4 regions of the Streptomyces sp. 135 genome follow, and region 4 is predicted to be linked to each of the others. Evidence: riboswitches for the same ligand, from Rfam matches in the RefSeq annotation. Region 4 holds a riboswitch; each other region holds the start of a gene.
What was found. A riboswitch is a leader RNA that binds a small molecule or an ion and turns the genes downstream of it on or off. The one in region 4 is predicted to bind cobalamin.
Positions count from the first base shown of each region.

Region 1: another riboswitch for cobalamin. It lies ahead of KKZ08_RS14275 (CbtB-domain containing protein); the one in region 4 lies ahead of KKZ08_RS10705 (ABC transporter substrate-binding protein).
Region 2: another riboswitch for cobalamin. It lies ahead of KKZ08_RS25625 (ribonucleoside-diphosphate reductase subunit alpha); the one in region 4 lies ahead of KKZ08_RS10705 (ABC transporter substrate-binding protein).
Region 3: another riboswitch for cobalamin. It lies ahead of cobN (cobaltochelatase subunit CobN); the one in region 4 lies ahead of KKZ08_RS10705 (ABC transporter substrate-binding protein).

Region 1 covers NZ_CP075691.1:3,186,902-3,191,244, reverse strand. The annotation lists partial or broken gene KKZ08_RS14285 (class F sortase) at 1-637, shown strand, start outside; gene KKZ08_RS14280 (CbtA family protein) at 655-1,440, opposite strand; gene KKZ08_RS14275 (CbtB-domain containing protein) at 1,464-1,685, opposite strand; cobalamin riboswitch at 1,718-1,841, opposite strand; gene KKZ08_RS14270 (GAF and ANTAR domain-containing protein) at 2,202-2,960, opposite strand; gene KKZ08_RS14265 (glycoside hydrolase family 6 protein) at 3,097-4,131, shown strand; gene KKZ08_RS14260 (kelch motif-containing protein) at 4,276-4,343, opposite strand, start outside.
Region 2 covers NZ_CP075691.1:5,635,112-5,639,454, forward strand. The annotation lists gene KKZ08_RS25620 (ribonucleotide-diphosphate reductase subunit beta) at 1-119, opposite strand, end outside; partial or broken gene KKZ08_RS25625 (ribonucleoside-diphosphate reductase subunit alpha) at 119-2,477, opposite strand; cobalamin riboswitch at 2,610-2,750, opposite strand; gene KKZ08_RS25630 (GNAT family N-acetyltransferase) at 2,802-3,305, opposite strand; gene KKZ08_RS25635 (sodium:solute symporter) at 3,383-4,343, opposite strand, start outside.
Region 3 covers NZ_CP075691.1:6,600,010-6,604,352, forward strand. The annotation lists gene cobN (cobaltochelatase subunit CobN) at 1-2,201, opposite strand, end outside; cobalamin riboswitch at 2,238-2,357, opposite strand; gene KKZ08_RS38740 (cobalamin biosynthesis protein CobG) at 2,489-3,886, shown strand; gene KKZ08_RS29730 (precorrin-8X methylmutase) at 3,898-4,343, shown strand, end outside.
Region 4 covers NZ_CP075691.1:2,367,131-2,371,473, forward strand. The annotation lists gene KKZ08_RS10695 (ABC transporter ATP-binding protein) at 1-102, opposite strand, end outside; gene KKZ08_RS10700 (iron chelate uptake ABC transporter family permease subunit) at 99-1,094, opposite strand; gene KKZ08_RS10705 (ABC transporter substrate-binding protein) at 1,121-2,131, opposite strand; cobalamin riboswitch at 2,215-2,401, opposite strand; gene KKZ08_RS10710 (VOC family protein) at 2,409-2,897, opposite strand; gene KKZ08_RS10715 (helix-turn-helix domain-containing protein) at 2,894-3,757, opposite strand; gene KKZ08_RS10720 (haloacid dehalogenase-like hydrolase) at 3,976-4,343, shown strand, end outside.

The DNA of each region.
Region 1 (4,343 bases), 820 kb from region 4:
GGGTCCGGACGCCTGCTGACCGGCGTCGCCTGGGCGGTCCTCCTGGTGGGCCTCGCGCTGTGGGGCAGCGGCCTCACGAGCCTGCCCGGCGGCCTTTCGGGGCCCGCGACCGGCGACGTGGCGGCGGTCGGCCGCCCCCACGCGGTCGAACTGCCGCCCGCCCACGAGCCGTTGGCGCCCGCCCGGCGCGCGTCGAGTGCCGTCCCTGAAGATCGGCGCCCCGGTGACCGCCCGCGGCCTGGACGCCCGCGGCGCGATCGACCCGCCGCCGTTCGCCGAGGCGGACGCCGTCGGCTGGTACGGCGGCGGCACCCGCCCCGGCGCCCCCGGCGCGGCCCTCTTCGTCGGCCACGTCGACACCGAGACGGACCCGGCCGTCTTCTACGACCTCAGCGCGGCGCGCCCCGGCGAGAAGATCGAGGTGACCCGCGACGACGGCACCGTCGCACAGTTCACGATCGACGACGTCCAGGTCGTCACCAGCGACCGCTTCGACGCGAAGAAGGCCTACGGCCCCCACGAGGAGGGCCGCGCCGAACTGCGCCTCATCACCTGCGGCGGCACCTTCGACCGGGCCACCCGCACCTACACGGCGAACGTGATCGTCTCGGCGTACCTCACGGGAGTGCGGCGCTAGACCCGGCGCCGCCCCCGTCAGGCGACCCGCTGCCCGGCCGGTGACGGGGCCGGAGCGGTCACCTCGACGGCGCTCCGGGCCGCCGCGCGCACCCCCAGGGCGCCGAAGACCGCCGCGAACACCGCCCACAGCAGGGCGTGCGAGGCGAGCGACAGCATGCGGAACTCCCACAGCAGCGACGCCTCGACCGGCACCGGGTCGGGGTTGCCCGGCAGCAGGAAGAGCGCAAGGAGGACGGCGACCGCGGTGAGCGCCGTCGCGATGTGCCGCACCGGTTCGGGACGCGCGACGAGGCGCACGTACACCTGGCGCACGAGGAACATGCCGAGCACGCCGATGGCGACCGAGGCGAGCCAGAGCGCCTGGCGGTCGCCGACGGTGCCCGCGTCGCCGACGCCCGGCGGGTTCGCCGGATAGCGGATCCCGGGCAGGAGCGAGACCGCGAGGAAGGCCGCGCCGCAGAAGGCCAGCGCGCGCGGCCACGGCAGCGCGCGCGGATCCCGCCGGTGCACCGCGGCGTACGCGACGGCGACCAGCACGCCGAGGGCAAGGCCCGCGACGACCGCGGTCACGACCAGGCCGCCGTGCTGGGTGGAGCGGCTGAACAGCTCCTCGTGGTGCTGGATGGCCTGCGCCGCGCCGTGCGCGTGCTCCTCGGCGGCCGAGCGTCTCTCCTCGGCGCGGATCGCGCGGTCCATCAGGGGCTCGGCGAGCAGCAGGGAGAAGAGGCCGGCGGCGAGGCCCGCCGCTCCTCCCGCCACCAGGCCGCGTCCGAGCAGCGGGAGTACGGGTGATGTGGGCATGGTGCTCGTGTCCGTCCGCCCGGTCAGTGGCACGGGGCGCCGAAGAGGTGCCGGCCGTCGTGCGCGAACTCGTGGAGGTAGTCGCCGGTCGCCGAGATCAGCGAGCCGTTGTCCATGAACACGGCGTACAGCGCGATGAGCGCGATGACCGCGGCGGCCGATGCGATCAGCCAGTCGCGGGTCTGCGTCACGGCGGCCTGGCTCGCCGTGGTGTCGGTGTGCGGAGCTGCGGAGTGCAGGGACATACCGGTGGGCCTCCTTCTGGGGTTTCCACGCCCCATGGCAGGAGGACGACGGCTCAGTTCCTGACTTCCGCGTACGAGCGTGCGTACGCGGTCACAGTGGCGGGACCGTCCCGGATTCGCACCGGGTTCCTGTCAACCGTCGCCTCGATGTATGGACTTGTCGTCACGGAGAGTCCCAGCGCGTCGCGTCCCTGTCAACACCCCGCCGGGTCCGGGGCGGTTCCACCGGCCGCCGGGCTCACCTGGCCCGATCGGCGACCCGCTCCCCCCCCCGGGGAGCCGCCGACCGGGCTGGTCCTCGACCGCGCGCGCACGAGCTGCGGGAGGAACCCGGCGCCGGCGCGGGAGGTGCACGGGTGGTCCCGGATTCCGGAACGACCCGCAAGGCCAGGGGCTTGGGCCGTGCAAGAGACTCTAGGGCGAATGCGCGCGGCGGCCTAGAGGCGGCCCTGCGACGGACGGCGCCAAGTGGCCACGCGGTGGGCCCCGCACCCCTCCGTGGCCCGGCCCGCCCTCTCAGGACCGCCCGGGCCGCACCTGCCGCAGCTCCTCGACGCCGAGGGTTCCCTCGATCACCTGCGCGGCGACCACGTCGATGAGCCGGCTCTCCCTGCGCGCGTAACACCGCAGCGCCTCAAAAGCCTCGTCCACCCCCGTGTTCCAGCGCTCGGCCAGGACGCCTTTGGCCTGTTCGATGCGGATACGGCTGTCCAGCGCGCCCTGTAGCTGTGCGGACAGCGTGCGGTACCGCGTGTGCGTGCGGTGGTTGTGCAGGCCCACCGCCGCGGCGTCCGCGAGCACCCGCAGCAGCCGCAGCTCCCGCTCGGCGGGCTCCGTCCCGTGCGCCTGCGACACGAAGACGTTGAGTACCCCGAGGACCGGGCCGCGGTGCCGCAGCGGCACCGTGAACGTCGCCGTGACGCCGTGCTCACCGGCCCGTTCGGCGAACGCGGGCCACCGGGACGCCACTTCGGCGCGGTCGATCCGGACCGGCGGCACGGGCCTGCCCGTCCCGAAGCCCTCGAGACACGGACCGCCCCGGTGCTGCGCCGCCAACAGGGCGCGCACCGCCGCCGGCCGCCTGCTCCCGGTGATGAGGCGGACCCCGCCGCCCCCGCCGGTGTACATCACGCCCGCGCCCTGCGCGCCGAGCAGTTCCACGGAGTGGTCCGAGAGCCGCCGCAGATAGCCCTCGGGGTCGAAATCGTCGGCCAGCGTGTCCGCGCTCTCCACCAGGATCTCCGCGAGCCGCAGTTCGCATGGGTGGTCCCCCATGGCCCTCTCCTCCCCTCTCCGCACGCTCTGCCTACCCTGCCGACGCGCACGGTAACGGCCCTTGGTGACAGCACTCGTGGGGCAAAGGACCGTATGTCAGGATTGAGATACGGACAGTGCGCCCAAGGGGGAGTGGATGTACCGCAAAGACACCCGCCGCGGACATGGTCTCGCGGCCCGGGGGGTGCGGACGGGGGTGGCGCTCGCGGGGGCCGCGCTGCTCCTTTCCGCGTGCTCCTCCTCCGGTGGTGACCCGGAGGAGAAGACGTCGGGCCGGCCTCCGGAGCAGCAGCCGAAGAGCAAGGACCCGTACTGGGTCAACCCGGAGGGGACCGCGGCCAAGCAGGTCGCCTCGTACGAGAAGGACGGCAAGAAGGACGAGGCCGAGCTGATCCGGCGGATCGCCGAGCAGCCGGTGTCCGAGTGGATCGTCCCGGAGAGCGCCGAGGAACAGGCCCGCGGCTTCACCGAGGCCGCCGAGAAGGCGGATCGGGACGCCCTGCTGGTCCTCTACAACATTCCGCACCGCGACTGCGGCCAGTACTCGGGGGGCGGCGCGGCCGACGGCAACGCGTACCGCGCCTTCGTCGACCAGGTCGCCAAGGGCATCGGCGACCGGCGCGCCACGGTGATCCTGGAGCCCGACGCGGTGCTGCACATGGTCGACAACTGCACGCCCGAGCAGTTCCACGAGGAGCGCTACGACCTCCTCAAGGGCGCCATCACCAAGCTCAAGTCCCTGAAGAACACCAAGGTGTACCTCGACGCGGGCAACGCGGGCTGGCAGAACCCCGACTCGCTCTGGGAGCCCCTGAAGCGGTCCGGCGTCGAGCAGGCCGACGGCTTCTCGGTGAACGTCTCCAACTTCCAGACCACCGAGGCCAGTACGGAGTTCGGCAAGAAGCTCTCGGCGAAGATCGGCGGCAAGCCGTTCGTCATCGACACGGGCCGCAACGGCAACGGCCCTTACGACAAGGGCAAGGACCCCTGGTGCAACCCGCCGGGGCGGGCGCTCGGCGAGACGCCGACGACGAAGACGGCCGATCCGCTCGTCGACGCGTATCTGTGGGTCAAGCGGCCGGGGGAGTCCGACGGGACGTGCCGGGGTGGCCCGAAGGCGGGCGAGTGGTGGCCGGAGTACGCGCTCGGCCTGGCGAGGAACGCCTCGTAAGGGTCGCCTCCCTAGGGGCGCGGGGAACTGCGCGCTCAGCCCGCGAAGAGCCGCAGTCGCATCTGCCAGGTTGCTCGGCAGACGCGACTGCGGCTCTCGTGTGGTTGCTCGCGCAGTTCCCCGCGCCCCTTACGGGGCGGCTGCTCACCGGACGTGGACCCAGCGCGCCTTGCTCGGGACGCCCTGGTCGTCCGTCACGAAGAGCATGTACC
Region 2 (4,343 bases), 3.3 Mb from region 4:
TCCTCCACCGTCCAGGTGTTCTTGATCGCGTCCCGGTAGCGCTCGTAGAAGTCCGGGTAGCGCATGGGGCGCAGGGTCAGCTCGAAGCCCGGGTCGAGAAGGTTCTTGGCAATGGACATTACTGGCAGGCCTCGCAGGACTCGGGGTTTTCCAGGGAGCAGGCGACGGCCTCTTCGGCCGTGACCTGCGCGGGTACGGGGGCGGCGGTGGCGTTCGAGCCACCGGCCGCGCGGGCGATGCGCGTGGCGGGGCGCGAGCGCAGGTAGTACGTCGTCTTCAGGCCCTGCTGCCAGGCGTACGCGTACATCGAGGAGAGCTTGCTGATGGTCGGCGTCTCCAGGAACAGGTTCAGGGACTGCGCCTGGTCGAGGAACGGGGTGCGCGCGGCGGCCATGTCGATCAGGCCGCGCTGCGGGATCTCCCAGGCCGTGCGGTAGAGCGCGCGGACGTCCTCGGGGATCCAGCCGAAGCCCTGCACCGAGCCGTTGGCCTCGCGCAGCGCCTCGCGTCCAGGCCGAGCCGCTTCACGTCCACCAGCCGGACAGCGTCTCGCGCTTGAAGAGGTTGGAGACCTGCGGCTCGATGCACTCGTACACGCCCGCGATGGACGCGATGGTGGCGGTCGGCGCGATGGCGAGCAGGAGCGAATTGCGCATGCCGGTCGTGGCGATACGGGCGCGCAGGGCCGCCCACCGCTCCGGCCAGGTCAGCTCGACGCCGTAGTGGTCGGGGTGCAGCACGCCGCGCGCGGTGCGGGTCTTCTCCCAGGCGGGCAGCGGGCCCTCGCGCTCGGCGAGGTCGGCCGACGCCTCGTACGCGGCGAGCATGATCCGCTCGGCGATCCGGGTGGACAGGGCGCGCGCCTCGGGGGAGTCGAACGGCAGCTTCAGCTGGAAGAAGACGTCCTGGAGGCCCATCGCGCCGAGGCCGACCGGGCGCCACTTGGCGTTGGAGCGCCCGGCCTGCTCGGTCGGGTAGAAGTTGATGTCGACGACGCGGTCCAGGAAGGTGACGGCGGTGCGGACGGTCTCGTCGAGCCGGTCCCAGGCGAGGTCGCCGTCCTCCACGAAGGCGCCGAGGTTCACCGAGCCGAGGTTGCAGACCGCCGTCTCGCCGTCGTCCGTCACCTCCAGGATCTCGGTGCAGAGGTTCGAGGAGTGCACGGTGTGGCCGGGCTCCGCCGTCTGGTTGGCGGTGCGGTTGGCGGCGTCCTTGAACGTCATCCAGCCGTTGCCGGTCTGCGCGAGGGTGCGCATCATGCGGCCGTACAGGTCCCGGGCCGGGATGGTCTTCTTCGCGAGCCCGGCGGCCTCGGCCCCGCGGTAGGCGGCGTCGAACTCCTCGCCCCACAGGTCGACGAGCTCGGGCACGTCGGCCGGGGAGAACAGCGACCAGTCCTGGTCGGCGGCGACCCGGCGCATGAACTCGTCCGGGATCCAGTGCGCGAGGTTGAGGTTGTGCGTGCGGCGCGCGTCCTCACCGGTGTTGTCGCGCAGTTCGAGGAACTCCTCGATGTCGGAGTGCCACGTCTCCAGGTAGACCGCGGCCGCGCCCTTGCGCCGGCCGCCCTGGTTCACGGCGGCGACCGAGGCGTCCAGGGTCTTCAGGAACGGCACGATGCCGTTCGAGTGCCCGTTCGTGCCGCGGATCAGCGAACCCCGGGAACGGATGCGGGAGTACGAGAGTCCGATGCCGCCCGCGTGCTTGGAGAGCCGCGCGACCTGGTGGTAGCGGTCGTAGATCGAGTCCAGCTCGTCGAGCGGGGAGTCGAGGAGGTAGCAGGAGGACATCTGCGGGTGGCGGGTGCCGGAGTTGAAGAGCGTCGGCGAGGACGGCAGGTAGTCCAGGCGGCTCATCAGGCCGTACAGCGCGGCGACCTCGTCCACGGCCGCGGCGCCCTCGTCCTTGGCCAGGCCGCTCGCGACGCGCAGCATGAAGTGCTGCGGGGTCTCGATGACCTGCCGGGTGATCGGATGGCGCAGCAGATAGCGGCTGTGCAGGGTGCGCAGGCCGAAGTACTCGAAGCGGAAGTCGGCGCCGTCGGCGAGCGCGGTGTCCACCAGCGCGTCGAGCCGGGCCGCGTGCGCCGTCACGAACTGGGCCGTGCGGTCGGCGATCAGGCCCTCGCGGTGGCCGACCGCCACGGAGTCGGTGAAGGAGCGCACGCCCTGCGTCGCCGCCTCCTCGCGGATGCCGATCGACAGGAGCCGGGCCGCCAGCTTCGAGTACGCCGGGTCCTCGGCGATGAGCCCCGCGGCCGCCTCGGTCGCGAGCTCCCGCAGCTCCGAGGCGTCGGCCCTGGCGGAGCGGCCGCGCAGCGCGGCGGCGGCGACCCGGCCGGGGTCGGCGTCGGGAAGGTCGGCGGTGAGATCGGTCAGGGTGCGCAGCAGCGCGGCCCCTGGCCCGTCGGTTCCCTCGGCACCCTCGGTGGTCGGCCTCGACGGCGCTGACGCAGGTTCGGCAGGCGCGATGGTCACGTGGAGCACTCCCTCGCTCGGCTCTGGGCCAGGAGGAGGGGGGCGGGCACACACGGGCGCACCCGGGCAGGGCGGCGTACCGCGTCCACCGGCCCACTCCACGAGGCCCGGACGGTCGGCACCCGGGCCGGACGGCACGGGTGCACTGTCGGCAGGTCCTCGGACTCCGCGTACGCAAAATGCGTACACATGCACCGTTGCGGGACAGTTCCGGACTTGCACCGGATTCCCCTGCGGCGACAGCGAGCACGAGCATACATCTTGTGTCGGGTTCCTGAGGCGGCCCCACATCTTGTGTCGGTGCGCAGGGGGAGTCGGGTGGGCTCAGAGAGTCAACGCGTAGGCGAGCAGCGGCACGGTCTCGATCGGCCGCCAGTCGCGCTCGGGCGTCCGTACGAAGCCGAGGCGCCCGTACAGCCGGTGGGCGGCGTGCATCGACGTCTGCGTGGACAGGACGAGCCCGGTGCGGCCCGCCTCCTTGGCGCGCCGCACGCACTCCCGTACGAGCGTCTCGCCGGCGCCCCGGCCGCGCGCCTCGGAGGAGACGGCCAGCATGCGGATCTCCGCCTCGCTCTCGCGCGCTATGTCGGCCATGGGCCCGCCGGAGGGGACGTAGGTGACGCAGCCGAGTACGGTCCCGTCCGCCTCCGCCACCAGGACCTCCGCCGCGGCCGCGCGCGCCGCCACGTCGCGCAGCACGTCCAGATAGGGGTCCTCCGCCCCGAAGTCCAGGTGTCCGTCGTCGAGATAGGCCTGCGCGGTGAGGGCGCCCAGCGCCTCGTACTCCTCGGGGCGGGCCTGCCTGATCGTGATGGTCGTCGTATCCATGAGGCGCAGTGTGCAACACGGGTACGACAAAGGCCGCCGGATTTCCGGCGGCCCTGTCGATGCGGGTAGGTATGGGCTCAGTGCCCGGCGCCCGCGGTGGCCTTGGGCAGTTCCTGGATGACACCCGGGTCGCCCGCGTCCGCGGTGTAGTCACCGGGCGAGGTCTCGTCGATGCCGTCCGGGGCCTTCAACGCCTTCAGGACGAAGGTGAGGGCCACGGTGACGATGACGTTCAGGACGAACGCGGTGAGGCCGATGTAGCCGATCTCGCCGATGCCGGGGATCGTGTCGGAGGAGCCGCCGAAGTGCTTCTGCGTCGGCGACGCGACGCCGTACGCCGCCAGCGTGCCGTAGACCATGCCGACCGCCCAGCCGGCGAGGAGCGCCCAGCGGTGGAACCACCGGGTGAACAGGCCGCCGACCAGCGCGGGCATCGTCTGGAGGATCCAGATGCCGCCGAGCAGCTGGAAGTTGATCGCGACGGTCTTGTCCATGGTGAGGACGAAGGCGAGCGCGCCGACCTTCACCAGCAGTGAGACCAGCTTGGAGACCTTGGTCTCTTGCGCGGGCGTCGCGTCGGGCTTGAGGAAGTCCTTGTAGATGTTGCGGGTGAAGAGGTTCGCGGCCGCGATCGACATGATGGCCGCCGGGACCAGCGCGCCGATGCCGATGGCCGCGAAGGCCACGCCCGTGAACCAGTCCGGGAACATGGTCTCGAAGAGCTGCGGGATGGCCAACTGGCCGTTGTCCACCTTGATGCCCGCCGCGATCGCCATGAAGCCGAGCAGTGCCAGCAGGCCGAGCATCAGTGAGTACAGCGGCAGGATGGTGGTGTTGCGGCGGATCACGTCGCGGCTCTTGGAGGAGAGCGTCGCCGTGATCGAGTGCGGGTACATGAACAGCGCGAGGGCCGAGCCGAGCGCGAGCGTGGCGTACGTCCACTGCCCGGCCTCGGCGGGCGCGAGCGCGCCGCGCGGCTTGTCGGTCGTCGGGTTGGTCTGCGCGAAGGCGTCACCGGCCTTGGCGAAGATGTCGTCG
Region 3 (4,343 bases), 4.2 Mb from region 4:
ACCAGCGCGCGAGCCTTGTCCTCGGCCTCGTCGGCGCTCACGCGCGTCGCCGCGGACTCGTCGAGGCCGAGCGCCTCGCGCAGGCCGGGCAGGGCGGAGGTGCCGCCCCAGATCTGGCGGGCGCGCAGGATCGCGAGGACGAGGTTGACGCGGTCGGCGCCCGCCGGGGCGGTGCCGAGCACGTGCAGGCCGTCGCGGATCTGCATGTCCTTGATCTCGCAGAGCCAGCCGTCGACGTGGAGGAGGAAGTCGTCGAAGCCGTCGTCGTCCGGACGGTCCTCCAGGCCCAGGTCGTGGTCGAGCTTCGCGGCCTGGATGAGCGTCCAGATCTGCGCGCGGATCGCCGGCAGCTTCGCCGGGTCCATCGAGCTGATCTGCGCGTACTCGTCGAGGAGCTGCTCCAGGCGCGCGATGTCGCCGTAGGAGTCGGCGCGGGCCATCGGCGGCACGAGGTGGTCGATGAGCGTGGCGTGCACGCGGCGCTTGGCCTGCGTGCCCTCGCCCGGGTCGTTGACCAGGAAGGGGTAGATCAGCGGCAGGTCACCGAGTGCGGCGTCCGGCCCGCAGGCCGCCGAGAGGCCCGCGTTCTTGCCGGGCAGCCACTCCAGGTTGCCGTGCTTGCCGAGGTGGACCATCGCGTCGGCGCCGAAGCCGCCGTCCGCCGCGGGGGCCGCGATCCAGCGGTACGCGGCCAAGTAGTGGTGCGAGGGCGGCAGATCCGGGTCGTGGTAGATCGCGATGGGGTTCTCGCCGAAGCCGCGCGGCGGCTGGATGAGGATGAGGAGGTTGCCGCGCCGCAGGGCGGCAAGCACGATGTCGCCCTCCGGGTCACCGCCGTTCCCGACCCGCGAACGGTCCAGGAACATCTCGCCGGGCGGCGGCCCCCAGTGCTGCTCGACCGAGTCCCGCAGCTCCTGCGGCAGCGTCGCGTACCAGCGCTTGTAGTCGGCGGCCGGGATGCGCACCGGGTTGGCGGCGAGCTGCTCCTCGGTGAGCCACTCCTGGTCGTGGCCGCCCGCGTCGATGAGCGCGCGGATCAGCTCGTCGCCGTCACCGGAGACGAGACCCGGGATGTCGGCCTCGGGGCCGAAGTCGTAGCCCTCGGCACGCAGCCTGCGCAGCAGCGCGACGGCGGACGCCGGGGTGTCCAGGCCGACCGCGTTGCCGATCCGGGAGTGCTTGGTCGGGTACGCGGACAGGACGAGGGCCAGGCGCTTGTCGGCGGCCGGGATGTGCTTCAGGCGCGCGTGCCGTACAGCGATGCCGGCGACCCGCGCCGCCCGCTCGGCGTCGGCGACGTACGCCGGGAGCCCGTCCTCGTCGATCTCCTTGAACGAGAAGGGGACCGTGATGAGCCGCCCGTCGAACTCCGGCACCGCGATCTGGCTCGCGGCGTCCAGCGGCGAGACGCCCTCGTCGTTCTCCTCCCAGGCCGAACGCGACCCGGTCAGGCAGAGCGCCTGGAGGATCGGCACGTCGAGGCCGGTCAGCGCGCCCGCGTCCCACGACTCGTCGTCGCCGCCCGCGGAGGCCTCGGCGGGCTTGGTGCCACCGGCTGCGAGGACCGTCGTCACGATGGCGTCGGCGGGGCGCAGCGCGTCGATCAGCTCCGGCTCGGGGGCCCGCAGCGAGGCCACGTACAGCGGCATCGGGCGGGCGCCCGCGTCCTCGATGGCGCGGCACAGGTCGTCGATGAACGCGGTGTTGCCGCTCATGTGGTGGGCGCGGTAGTAGAGCACCGCGACGGTCGGGCCGTCGATGTCGCGCGCCGTGCGCTCCAGCGGGCCCCAGGACGGCGCGGGCGCCGGCGGGTCGAAGCCGTGGCCGGTGAGCAGCACGGTGTCGGAGAGAAAGCGGGCCAGCTGCTCAAGGTTGGCGGGGCCGCCGTGCGCGAGGTAGGCGTGCGCCTCGGCGGCGATGCCGACCGGCACGGTGGAGGAGGCCATCAGCTGGGCGTCGGGCGCCTGTTCACCGGTGAGCACGACCACCGGCAGACCGCTGGCGATGAGCTGGTCCAAGCCGTCCTGCCAGGCGCGGACGCCACCGAGGAGGCGTACGACGACGAGGTCGGCGCCCGCCAGGAGCGAGGGCAGCTCGGTGAGGTCCAGGCGGGACGGGTTGGCGAACCGGTAGTCGACCGGACCCCCCGCCGCGCGGGCGCTGAGCAGGTCGGTGTCGGAGGTCGACAGCAGCAGAAGCATGCGTGCGCAGGCCTTCCTCGGGGTGTCCGCGCCCCGGGTGGTCGTATGGACGGCAGGAGTTCCTGGCTCGCCCCACGGATGGGGCTCACAGTGGCGGGACCGCGCCGGATTCGCACCGGGCTTCCTCCCCCGGGTCCTGGCGGACCCACGCCGTCGCTGGCGTCGGCGGACCTGGCGGCCCGCCGCCTGCATAGTAAGTCCTGACCGCCGCCGATGGGGCGGCCACCTGCCGGGACGGCCCGTCTCGGGAGGCGACCGGCCGGATCGGCGTGGGTATGCTCGCCGCCATGCCGCCCACCCGAGCAACCTCCACGAACCAGGGCGAATCCCTCATACGTACCCCGGTCCGCGACCGGGGCGACGCCTGCCCCGGAGCGCTCCGACTGCACCGCGCCGACGACGGCGCGCTGGCCCGACTCCGCCTGCCCGCAGGTGTATTGACGTCCCGTCAGGCGGCGATACTGGCAGACGTGGCGGAACGCCTGGCGGACGGCCACCTCAGCATCACCTCGCGCGGCAACATCGAGCTGCGCGGCCTCGGCGCGAGCTGCGGCACGGAACTCTCCGCGGTTCTCGCGGACGCGGGTCTGCTGCCCTCCGAACGCCACGAACGCGTCCGCAACATCGTGGCCTCGCCGCTCGCCACGCTCGACGGACTCGGCCACGCCGACGTGCAGTTGTGGGCCCGCGAGCTCGACGGACTGCTCTGCGCCGAGGAGTGGACGACGGCGCTCTCCGGCCGCTTCCTGTTCGTCCTGGACGACGGGCGCGGGGACGTGGCCGGGCTCGGCGGCGATGTGACCTTGATCGCAGAATCGGGCGGGGCGGGGTGTGTGTCCGGGGAGTCGGGCGGCGCGGGGTGCGTGTGCGGGGAGTCGGGCGGGGCAGCGGCCGTGCCCGTGACTTCGGGCGGCACGGCATCCGCGGACCCGGGCGGCACGGCGCTCGTCCGCGTCGGTGACCGCGCCCTGCGGGTCTCCGCCGGTGCCGCCCCGCGTGCCGCTCTCGCCGCCGCCGGGGCCTTCCTCGCCGCCGCGCGTGACGCGGGCAACGGGGCGTGGCGGGTCCGGGAGCTGCCCGCGGGCACCCGTCGACCTCGCCGGGGCGCTGGCGCGGCAGGGCATCGACGCCGAACCGGCCGCCGCCCCTCCGGCCCGCCCGGCGCCGCCCCGCACCTGCCCGGCGTCATCGGCCGCGCGGTGGCCGTCGGCGCCCCTCGGCCGCGTGGGCGCCGCCCAGTGGCGGGCCCTGCTGCCCGCCCCGGCCGACGAACTGCGCGTCACCCGTGGCGCGGCTTCGTGCTCCCCGGCTTCGAGGACGCCGCGGCGGCCCGCGAACGGCTGCGCGCGCTGGCCGACGCCGGTTTCATCGCCGACCCCCGCTCGCCCTGGCTCGGCGTCTCCGCCTGCACCGGCCGACCCGGCTGTGCCAAGTCCCTCGCCGACGTCCGCGCCGACGCCGTCCCCGGCGCCGGCGGCCTGCCCGTCCACTTCTCCGGCTGCGAGCGGCGGTGCGGGCACCCGCGCGGCGACCGGGTGGACGCCCTCGCCACCGGGGACGGGCGGTACGAGGTGAAGGTGCGCACCGGCGGCACGGCGGCGCCCGTGAGCGGCGCGAACCTGACCGAGACGGTCACGAGGGCACGTACGACATCCGCAACCACCACAACAACGGCCACGAGATGAGCGAGAGCACAGTGTTCGACTACGAGAAGGACGGCGCGGCGATCTACCGCGAGTCCTTTGCCACCATCCGCGCGGAGGCGGACCTCGCCGGTCTGCCCGCCGACGTCAGCCAGGTCGCGGTGCGGATGATCCACGCCTGCGGGATGGTCGACCTCGTCCGCGACCTCGCCTTCAGCCCGCGCGTGGTGGCCGACGCCCGCAAGGCCCTTCGCGACGGCGCGCCGATCCTGTGCGACGCCAACATGGTCGCGAGCGGCGTCACGCGCAAGCGGCTGCCCGCCGACAACGACGTGATCTGCACGCTCACCGACCCCGCCGTCCCCGGCCTCGCGGAGCGGCTCGGCACCACCCGCAGCGCCGCCGCCATGGAGCTGTGGCGCGACCGCCTCGAAGGCTCCGTCGTCGCCATCGGCAACGCCCCCACCGCGCTCTTCCGCCTCCTGGAGATGATCGAGGA
Region 4 (4,343 bases):
GAGGCTCACGCCGTCGACGACGAGCCGACCGCCGGCCTCGCGGGTGACCCGGTCGGCGCGCAGACCGCCCCGGGCGTCCGCCGTCACCTCGTACGTCGTCATGTCGCCCTCCGTGTCCGGTACAGCACCACCACGAACGCCGGTACGCCGATGAGTGACGTCACGACGCCCACCGGGACCTCCTGCGGGTCCAGGGCCGTTCGGGCCAGGGTGTCCACCCAGACCAGGAACACCGCGCCGGTGAGCGCCGTGACCGGGAGCAGCCGGGCGTGCCCCGAGCCGGTGAAGGCGCGGGCCGCGTGCGGCAGGACCAGGCCCACGAAGCCGATGGCGCCCGCCGAGCTGACCAGGACGGCGGTCAGCAGCGCCGTCACGCAGAGCAGGACCAGGCGGGTGCGGGCCACCCGTACGCCCAGTGTTGCCGCCGCCTCCTGCCCGAAGGCGAAGGCGTCGAGCGTACGGGCGTGGCCGAGGCAGACGAGCAGCACCGCGGCGAGGACCGCCGCGCAGAGCCACACATCCGTCCAGCCCGCCCCGCTGAGCGAGCCGAGCAGCCAGAACAGCACGCCGCGGGTGGTCTCCGCGTCGCCCGCGGTGAGGATGACGAACGACGTCAGCGCGGAGAACAGCTGCATCGCGGCGACGCCCGACAGGACGACGCGGTCCGTCGTGCCGCCGAGTGTGTGGCTCAGCAGGAGGACGAGCGCGAACGAGCAGAGCGCGCCCACGAAGGCACCCGCCGAGATCGACAGCGCTCCCCCGCCGACGCCGAGGACGACGACCGCGACCGCTCCGGTGGACGCCCCGGACGACACGCCGAGCACGAAGGGGTCCGCGAGGGGGTTGCGGAGCAGGGACTGCATGACCGCGCCGCAGACCGCGAGGCCCGCGCCGCAGACCGCGGCGAGCAGGGTGCGGGGCAGCCGCAGGTTCCAGACGATGCCGTCCCTGATGGGGGTGAGGTGTGCCTCGCCCCAGCCGAGGTGCGCGGCGAGCGCCGAGAACACGTCGGGGACCGAGATGTCGGCGGGGCCGATGGTGACGGCGACCGCCACCGAGAGGACCAGCGCGGCGCCGCCGGCCAGCCACAGCAGCCCCTGCCGGGCGGGGGCGGCCGGGCTCACTTCGCCAGCCCGAACTTCCGCAGCCCGGCGGCCACTTGCTCGATGCCGTCGACCGTGCGGATCGTGGGGTTCATGGCCTGGCCGCTGAGGAGTACGTAGCGCTTCTTCTTGACGGCGGTGAGGTTCTTGGTCGCGGGGTTGGACTCCAGGAACCTGATCTTCGCCGCGGCGCTCTCCGCGGACTGCGACTTGCGGGTGAGGTCGCCGATGACGAGGACGTCGGGGTCGCGGTCGGCGACGGTCTCCCAGTTGATCTGGGGCCACTCCTCGCGGGTGTCGTCGAAGACGTTCTTCGCGCCGAGTTCGCGGGTGATGATGCCGGGGGCGCCGCAGCAGCCCGCCATGTACGGGGCGTCGGAGTTGGCGAACCAGTACAGGAGCGAGACACCGGACGCGTCGATGTCCTTCGTGGCCTTCGCGACGCGGCCCTTCAGGTCCGCGATCAGCTTCTCGCCGCGCTTCTCGACGCCGAACACCTGGGCGAGGTCGCGTACTTCGCCGTAGACGGTGTCCATGGTGAGGGTCTTGACGCGTTTGCCGTCGCCGCCGCCGTCGTTGTCCTTGCCCGCGCAGTCGGTGGGCGATACGTAGACGGGCACGCCGAGTTCGGTGAACTTCGCGCGGTCGGCGACGCCGCCCTTGCCCACGGTGTAGAGGAAGGAGGCGCTGACGAAGTCCGGCTCCTTGGAGAGGACCTTCTCCAGGGCGGGATAGCGGTCGGCGAGCCGCTCGACCTTCGCGTTCTCCTTCTCCAGGTGCTTCGGGACGGGGTCGGTCCAGGTGCCGGTGCCCGCCATGCGGTCGGCGAGGCCGAGGGAGAGCAGGATCTCCGTGGAGCCCTGGTCGAGGGAGACGGCGCGCTTCGGCGGGGCCTGGACCTCGGCCTCCTTGCCGCAGGAGGCGACGGTGACGGGGTAGCCGTCGGCGCTCTTGCCCGCGGACTTCTGGGCGGAGCCTCCGCCGCAGGCGGTGAGCGCGAGCAGTGCGGTACAGAGCACGGCGGACATACGGGCTGTCGAGGACACGCGATCCCTTGAGTGTCACGGCTCATACGCGGAGCCTGGTCTGCGTCACGGCCTCCGCCGCCCGGTGTGCGAGCGGAGGCGCCAGCAGGTCTTCGGACTCGGGATCGAACCGGACGGGGCGCCTTCCCAGGCGTCCGAAGACGCCCAGTGGCCGTGGCCCCGCCCGTCCCCCTCACCGCTGCGCGTCAGTTCCGGATTTCCACCGGATTCCCTGGCCCAGGTGTGGGTTTGACTGGCTTGCGCAAGTTATCACGCGCCTTCACCGGCCCGGGCCCGGCCTCGGCTCGCCCCGGTAGGTGCCGAAGGACCAGCGGTTTCCCTCGGGGTCCCGGATACCGAACTCGCGGCTGCCGTACGGCTTGTCCTCGATGTCTCCGGTGATCTTCACGCCCGCCTCGCGGAGGCGGTGGTACAGGTCGTCCACCCGGTCGGTCACGACGTAGGCGCCGGAGGTGCCTGGCTTCCCGCAGGTCTCGGCGGCCGTCCCGGGGTCGTACGAGCCGAGCATGACGCCGCCTCCCTCGGGCCAGTCGAGCTGGGCGTGGACGACGCGGCCGCCGTCCTCGTACACGGCCGTGCGCAGGAAGCCGACGGTGTCGACGAGGAAGTCGATCAGGGCGGGGGCGTCCTGCGCCTGGAGGCACGGCCAGGTCGTGGGGGCGGGGGTGGTGGTGAGCGGCTCGTGGTGTGTGGTGTCAGGCGCGGTATCAGGTGTGGTGTCACGTGTGGTGTCAGGTGTGGTGTTCATGTCTGCCACTCTTCGCCTCCGGCGTGCGCCCCGGCTTGGATATTCCGGCACTCCTCGGCCAGCCAGCCCGTGGGGCTCACCCCCGTGTACTGCCGGAAGTCCCGTACGAGGTGGGAGTGGTCGTAGTAGCCCGTGTCGGCGGCGACCCGGGCGAGGTCCGGCGGGTCGCCCGCCGCGACGGCGCGGGTCACGGCCGCCTTGGCGTGCTGGAAGCGCATCAGGCGCGCGGCCTGCTTGGGGCTCAGCCCGGTCTCGGCACGGAAGAGGGCGGTCAGGCGGCGCTCGCTGAGGGCGACGTGCCGGGACAGGCCGCCGAGGGTGCCGGCGCCGCGGTGCCGGGCGAGCCAGGCCCAGGCCTCGGCGACCTCGGGGCGCACGGCTCCGGCGGGCCGGTCCGCGCGCCGCCTCAGGTAGTCGGCGAGGACGGCGAAGCGGTCCTCCCAGGCCTCCAGGGCGCACAGCCGCTCACGGACCTCGGCGGCGCCCGCGCCGAGCACGTCGGTGCCGCCGACGACGAGCTGTCCGGCAAGCTCACCGGCGGGCAGGCCGAGGAGCGCGCGGGCCGCCAGCGGGTGCACGGCGAGCTGGACGCCGGCCTCGTGCTCGGGCTGGACGACGTAGGCGGGGCTCTGGTGGAGGCCGCCCACGATGATGTCGGTGCGGACCGCGTCCGCGCCGGTCGCCTGGGCCGGCGTACCACCGGTGGCGATGGCCCCGTCCAGGGAGAAGATCACCGTCAGGTACGGCGACGGCAGGCCCCGGTGCAGGGCGAGCCGCTGCCCCGCGGTGCGGTAGCCGACCGCCGAGACGACCATGCCGTCGAGCCGGGGAACGGCCCGCACGAACTCACGGGAGCCCATGCGGTCCAGTATGCGACGCCCCGGCCTCCACCGCCGAGGCCTCGCCCCGGCCCGCACGCGCCCGCCGACGCCCCTGTCCGCTACCCGTCACCGCGCCCCCCATGCCCGTCCGCCCCGGTGACTTCGATCATGGGAATCCCGTGGCCGGGCCCATAGCATGGCGCGCCGCTCCGGACGGGGCCGCGCATCGCACTCAGGAACGGCGGGACACGGGAAACATGGCAGTACGAGCCAGGAACAAGCGGGCCCTCATCGGTGGCGTGGGGGCGCTCGTCGCCGCCGTGATCGCGGGCGGCGCGCTGTGGCCCGCCGGTGAGGCGACGGCGGCCGACACCTCGGCCGCCACCGCCCGCGAGCTGTCGCACTGGCCGGAGCCGGTCGCCAAGAAACTCGGCAAGGTCATCGCCGCGAACGACCACAAGGGCGCGTACGCCGTCTTCGACGCGGACAACACCTCGTACCGCAATGACCTGGAGGAGTCGCTGCTGCCCTTCCTGGAGATGAAGGGCGTGCTGACCCGCAAGACCATGGACCCGTCCCTGAAGGTCATCCCGTTCAAGGACACGGCGACGCACAAGGAGAGCCT